DNA from 2 places in the Cobetia sp. PDI-23MA genome. Region 1 is predicted to be linked to the other one. Evidence: predicted binding sites of a transcription regulator. Region 1 holds the regulator's gene; the other holds the start of a gene.

Region 1 (3,412 bases):
GGTGCGCTCGGGGGGGAGGATCTGATCAAGTGTCATGGCTGAAGGTCAACGGGTCCCGGTGCCCTGAGCACGAGCCTGGGACTTTTCCTTGTGTTTGACCAGCTGGCGATCCAGCTTGTCGGCGAGCGCGTCGATGGCAGCGTACATGTTGGGGTCTTCTGCCAGGGCGTGGAGGTCAGCGCCTGCTGCGTGCAAGGTGCAGGCAGCCTGCTGGCGCTCCTTCTCGATCGACAGTGTCACCTGAACATTGGTGATGTTGTCGTAATGCCGTTCGAGGCGGGCGAGCTTCTCGTTGACGTAATCGCGGAGAGGATCGGTAAGTTCCACATGATGCCCGGTAATATTCACTTGCATGGACACGCTCCTTTATCCAGCGGGTTGCCATTCAATTGTAACCCTTTTTGACTACGAGCAAACCCTGATCGGACGCTCTGCAACAGGCTTGACGGCCGCCGTCTGGCGATGTTTTCGCGCCCTTGCCAGCGGCGTCAGATGTCGTGAGCGTCTGTACCGACAATGCCCAAGCTTTGCGCAAAGATCAACGCTGCGCTGCATCGTGGCTCAGTGCTTGTCTTCAACTCAATGAAGGGTAGCGGAATGGACTTCAAGGTCACGCTTGAAGGGTGGTGCATGAAAGGCGCGCAAGAAGGCGGGTTTTCGTCGCCAATCCCTGCATGTACGCCGCCTTTCAGGCGCCTGGGTTGCGTGGAGCAAGCAGCGTGCCAGAAGGATCACCGAGTGTCATCCCGGTGCAATACGGCCAAAAGTGACTTTAAAAACATGCGATTGACGGTAAATGATGCTGCCGGAATGATGGATTTTTGCCAACATCCTGCGCGCCGTCATGGGCCATGATGGGTCATTGACGAGTGGTTGACGGCATGACAGGGCGCGCAACAGGCGCGCCGGTGTCAGTAATGTCAGAGGCTGGTGAGAGAGAAAACCAGCGTCTGAGGTTGGCGGCGGCTGCCATTGTGGAGGTGAAAGCAGGGCATGGCAGCTGCAGGTGATGCCTCAGGCCAGACGCTTGCGCTCGCTGGAGGATGGGATGCCCATCGCTTCGCGATACTTGGCCACGGTACGGCGTGCGACCTCGATGCCATCGCTGGCGAGCAGATCGACCAGGCGTGAGTCGGAGAGAGGCTTGCGAGCCGGTTCTTCCGCAATCAGCTTGCGGATGCGGGCACGAATGGCGGTGCTTGAGTGGGCGTCGCCACTGCCGCTGCCACCGACCTGGCTCGAGAAGAAGAACTTGAGCTCGAAGACGCCGCGCGGGGTGTGGATGTATTTCTGGGTCGTGACCCGCGAGATGGTCGATTCGTGCATCTCGACCACTTCGGCGATGTTGGCCAGAATCAGTGGCTTCATGCCTTCCTCGCCTTGCTCGAGGAAGTCGACCTGGCGCGCCATGATCTCGCGGCCGACCTTGAGCAGGGTGTCATTGCGTGATGACAGGCTTTTCATCAGCCAGCGCGCTTCCTGCAGGTTGTCCTTGAGGAAGGTGTTGTCGGCGGACTTGTCGGCACGCTTTATCAGTGCGGCGTATTCCGGCTGGATGCGCAGCCTGGGCAGCGCTTCCGGGTTGAGCTCGACCTGCCAGCCGTGGCGGGTATGACGCACCAGCAGATCAGGGATCACGTAATCGCTGGCGGGCTCGCCCCAGGCGGATGCCGGACGCGGATCGAGCGCGCGCACCAGGCGGATGACGTGGTCCAGCTCGTCATCGTCAAGGCTCAGTCGGCGCTTGAGCAGCTTGCGGTCATCGTTGCCCAGTGCCTCGAGGAATTGACGTACCAAGCGACGCGCCTGCGCCAGCAGCGGCAGATCATCCGGCAGCAGCGCCAGTTGCAGCAGCAGGCACTCGCGCAGGTCGCGGGCGAAGACGCCGGTCGGGTCGAACTGCTGCAGACGCAGCAGTACCTGCTCGAGCTCGGAAGCCTTGAGACCGGGCAGGCCCTGGCCGCGCAGACCATCGACCAGCTCATCGAGTGACAGGCTCAGGTAACCGGCACCGTCGACGGCATCGATCAGACTCTCCGCCATCTGGCGTTCACGGCTATCGAGGTCGGTCATCGCCAGCTGCCAGCGCAGGTGGTCCTGCAGGCTCTCGACGCTTGTATTGCGATCGAAGTCCGGCCCTTCTTCGCTCCCGCTGCCACTGCCGGAGCTGGTCAGGCTACCGGCGTGGTCCTGATAGAGGTCCGACCAGTCGCTGTCGAGGGGGTATTCCTCGGGAATCTCGCTCGAGGAGTCGGCAGTGGAGATCTCGCTCGTATCCTGTGTCTCGATGACATCCAGCGACTCGTAGTCCTCGTCGAGCTCCAACATGGGGTTGGACTCGAGGGCTTGCTGAATCTCCTGACGCAGATCGAGCGTCGACAGCTGCAGCAGCTGGATCGCTTGCTGAAGCTGCGGCGTCATGGTCAGCGAGGTGCCGAGGCGGAGTTGCAGGGTGGGTTTCATGGAGTCAGTCAATTCACGGCAAAGGAACGTGCTTACTACGCTATACCGTGACTCGGGCCACTGACAAGTGGTTGCCGTGAATATTAAAGCAACTTGCATGCCATGTTTCCACCAAGGTGGTATGGACGTCATGCATGCGTCTGATGTCAGACATGAAAAAGCCGCTACGCGATAAAATCACGCAGCGGCTTTTGAAGCTTTCGCCTCCGGTGGGCTCAGCGCAGCCGCTGACCCTAGAGCGTGAACTCGTGGCCGAGGTAGACGTCGCGCACCTGCTGGTTGGCCAGGATGGAGTCCGCGTCACCGTGGGCGATGATCTGGCCATCGCCGACGATATAGGCGGTGTCACAGATATCGAGTGTCTCGCGCACGTTGTGGTCGGTGATCAGCACGCCGATGCCACGATCGCGCAGTTGGCGCACGATGCTCTTGATCTCTCCCACCGAGATGGGGTCGACGCCGGCGAAGGGCTCATCGAGCAGCACGAAGTCCGGCTCGGTGGCCAGTGCGCGGGCGATCTCGACCCGTCGACGCTCGCCACCGGACAGGCTCATGCCGGCACTGGCACGAATATGCGTGATGCTGAATTCCTCGAGCAACTCTTCAAGGCGTGCCTTGCGGCCATTGCGATCCAGGTCCTTGCGGGTCTCCAGAATCGCCATGATGTTGTCGGCTACCGACAGCTTGCGGAAGATCGACGCCTCCTGAGGCAGATAGCCGATGCCGGCGCGTGCACGCTGATGCATGGCGGCAGCGGAGAGGTCCTTGTCGTCGATGGAGACGTTGCCGGCATCGGCGCGCACCAGCCCGACGATCATGTAGAACGAGGTCGTCTTGCCGGCGCCGTTGGGGCCCAGCAGGCCGACGATGTCACCCTGACGGATCTCAAGCGAGATGTCCTTGACCACCTTGCGGCCCTTGTAGGCCTTGGCCAGATGGCGAGCGCTCA
Region 2 (3,412 bases), 890 kb from region 1:
CTTGGTGATTCGCTCTATGAAGCGCGGATCTATGTGAAAGGTACGGTCGCATCGCTGGGCGCGGATTGTGTTGCCAAGGAGATGCGTTCCGAGCACCTGGAAGAACTGGCGGAGTTGCTGGCGAGTGCCGGAATCGAGGAAGACCCGGCCAGCTTCACGCGTTATGGATCTGCGCGTCAGCTCTATCACTTCAAGGTCGATAACGCCTCAGCCTACTGATCAGGATGCCCAACATGACCGACGAGACTCAAACACAGCCTTATAACCCGGCACTGCGCGAATCCGCGACCTTCGGCCGCGATGCCATCCATGAGATTCAGCGAGCGGCAGAAACGGGAATCTACGATATCCGTGGCTGGGGTGCCAAGCGCAAGGTGCCACATTTTGATGATCTGCTGTTCCTTGGTGCCAGCATGTCGCGCTATCCGCTGGAAGGCTATCGCGAGAAGTGTGAGACCGAAGTCGTGCTCGGCACGCGTCATGCCAAGAAGCCGGTCGTGATCAGCACACCGGTGACCATCGCCGGCATGAGCTTCGGTGCCCTGTCCGCCCAGGCCAAGGAAGCGCTGGGGCGTGGTGCCTCGGAAGTTGGCACCTCTACCACTACCGGCGATGGCGGCATGACCCCGGAGGAGCGCGGCCAGTCCTCGCGCCTCGTCTATCAGTATCTGCCGTCACGTTATGGCATGAACCCAGACGACTTGCGCAAGGCTGATGCCATCGAAGTCGTGCTCGGCCAGGGCGCCAAGCCTGGCGGTGGCGGCATGTTGCTGGGGCAGAAGATTTCCGAGCGGGTCGCGGGCATGCGCACGCTGCCGCAGGGCATCGACCAGCGCAGCGCTTGTCGCCACCCGGACTGGACCGGCCCGGACGACCTGGCGATCAAGATTGCTGAACTGCGTGAGATCACCGACTGGCAGGTACCAATCTACGTCAAGATCGGCGCGACCCGCACCTACTACGACGTGAAGTTGGCGGTGAAGGCGGGCGCGGATGTCATCGTGCTGGATGGCATGCAGGGCGGTACCGCCGCCACCCAGGATGTCTTCATCGAACATGTCGGCATTCCGACCATGGCCGCCATTCCTCAGGCCACTCAGGCACTGCAGGAAATGGGCCTGCACCGTGAGGTGCAGCTGATTGTCTCCGGCGGGATTCGCAACGGCGCCGATGTGGCCAAGGCGATCGCGCTGGGTGCCGACGCCGTGGCCATCGGCACCGCCGCCTTGATTGCGCTGGGCGACAACCATCCGCGCTACGCTGAGGAGTACAAAAAGCTGGGATCCGCCGCCGGTTTCTATGATGACTTCCAAGATGGCAAGTGCCCGGCCGGTATCTCCACCCAGGACCCGGAGTTGAGCCAGCGACTGGACCCGGCCGCAGCCGGAAAGCGTCTGGCCAACTACCTGCGTGTATTGACACTGGAAGCTCAGACTCTTGCACGTGCCTGTGGCAAGTCGCATCTCCATCACCTGGAACCGGAAGATCTGGTCGCCCTGAACGTGGAAGCCGCGGCCATGGCCCGGGTGCCGCTGGCGGGCACCAACTGGGTGCCGGGACAGGGTGGATATTGATGACATGATCTTTATTGTGCGTGTGCCATTGCGCATGTTTGATGTGGCAATGTGACCTGAAAATATCGAGTCATAAAAGCGCCTCACCCCTCCGGTGAGGCGCTTTCTTTTGTGCTGAGTCAAGCTAAGGAATCCGGCCAATATCATGCAAGCGAAAGCGCGTCAGAATGCTGACGACGGAGTAGCACATGGTGTCGTTTCGAATGAAAGGTCGTGATTTTATCAAGGCAGATTTTTTCTACTCTTTCAGGATGTTGTGGTTATTTAGTGAGGAAGATGTCAGGCGTAGAGGTTGGCTTGTTGAGTGAGGTTGAATCAGGGCGATAATGGTGAATACAAGCCGTGTTGCCTGAGCTTAGTGTTCTGTTTTGGTGCGTGAATATCTCCATTGGTCGTTCATATATGAAGTGGGGTTTTCAGGTGGTTTTTCGGGTGTGTAGGGCAATGTTTTTGCCGTCAATGGCACGAAATATGCTCAAGAAATGGAGTGGTAGTCGGATGCGCGTCATCGTCAAGACGGCGGCATTACAACAAGGACAATTTCTTGGAGCAGGGTCGTGTCATGAAAAGCCCGCAATCATCCTCTGTCACTGCCGGGATTCGAAGTCGGCAACACTATCCACGCATCGAGGCACTGCCCGATGCCCAACGCTATCTGGTGGCGTGTCAGTCTCCCGAGAGCCTGCCTGGCACTGGTGAGGCGGGGGGCAACGCCCGTCAGCAGCTGCAGTTGCATTGTCAGCTGATCAGTACGCTGCTCGATCAGCTCGGCAGCCACGAGGTGGGAGGCGCCGTGCAATCCGCCCCGGCAACAGAGGCGTTGCCCACGGGGCCCGCCGACAACGCCCGCCTGCATCGCTGGTATGACGTCGATGACCGCCCGAAGGCCTGCGACGCACTGGTCGGCGCCATCAGCGAGATCGGTGTCGCGGGGTGTCTAATCATCATCGGCAGTGAGCATTTCGTGTGGCAGATCGCCAATCTGGCTCAGCAGCAGGGGCTGCTGCTGGATGACATGGTGATGTTGCCGGTGGCGGCGCTGGGGCGGCATATGTTCTGCGTGCACTGTCAGCAAGTCAGTGAGCATGTCATCCACTCGCCGGCAGCCTGTGATGGCTGCGGTTTGATGCTGGAAGTGCGTGATCATTTTTCCAAGCGTCTCGGCGCCTACATGGGCGTGCGAATCGATGCGGAAGCCCCGGGAGAGATTCCCCCACAAGAGGAGGTGACGCCATGTCTCGCTTCATGAAGGCGCGGGTCGCCGCGGTCGATCAGCTCAGCAGCAGCGTGCGTCGGCTTACTCTGGTGCCTGCCGATGAGGCTTCCCCCTTCACGCCGTTCTCGCCGGGCAGTCATGTGGTGCTGGGCATTCCGGGAGAGGGGCGTGTGTGTCGCAACGCCTACTCATTGATCAGCCCGCCGGATGATCCCTCGCATTACTGCATCGCGGTGCGTCGGCAGCCGGTCTCGCGTGGTGGCTCCGAAGCCATCCATTCCCGCGTGCAGGTCGGCGATGAGCTGGAACTCAGCCCGCCGGCCAACCTGTTTCTGCCGCACTGGCAGGCACGCCATCACCTGATGCTGGCAGGGGGCATCGGCATCACGCCGTTTCTGTCCTACCTGCCGGAGCTTGAGCGACGTGACGCCAGCTGGGAGCTGCACCTGCGCAGTCAGGACCTCGACATCGCCCGCTTCCCGGAGGCCGCGCCCTATCTGGCAAGTGGCCACATCACCCAGCATCGTCTCGAACGCCCGAATCTGAAGGCCTTGCTGGCGCGACAGCCCGCCGGCACGCACGTCTACCTCTGCGGCCCGCAGGCCATGATCGATGCCGTGAA

The links. The regulator sigma-54, encoded in region 1, starts transcription at its own class of promoters, with help from an activator protein. The targets are predictions, from matches to a motif close to TGGCACNNNNNTTGCTNT.
Region 2: AC5WNJ_RS07125 (dimethylamine monooxygenase subunit DmmA family protein) is a predicted target of sigma-54. The motif match lies at 2,035-2,052, and genes of this name have one in related genera.

What each region holds. Positions count from the first base shown of each region.
Region 1 is NZ_CM183352.1:769,743-773,154, forward strand. It holds gene AC5WNJ_RS03290 (PTS sugar transporter subunit IIA) at 1-36, opposite strand, end outside; gene hpf (ribosome hibernation-promoting factor, HPF/YfiA family) at 46-354, opposite strand; gene AC5WNJ_RS03300 (RNA polymerase factor sigma-54) at 1,015-2,463, opposite strand; gene lptB (LPS export ABC transporter ATP-binding protein) at 2,697-3,412, opposite strand, start outside.
Region 2 is NZ_CM183352.1:1,655,145-1,658,556, forward strand. It holds gene AC5WNJ_RS07115 (protein glxC) at 1-219, shown strand, start outside; gene AC5WNJ_RS07120 (FMN-binding glutamate synthase family protein) at 234-1,574, shown strand; gene AC5WNJ_RS07125 (dimethylamine monooxygenase subunit DmmA family protein) at 2,137-2,823, shown strand; gene AC5WNJ_RS07130 (PDR/VanB family oxidoreductase) at 2,808-3,412, shown strand, end outside.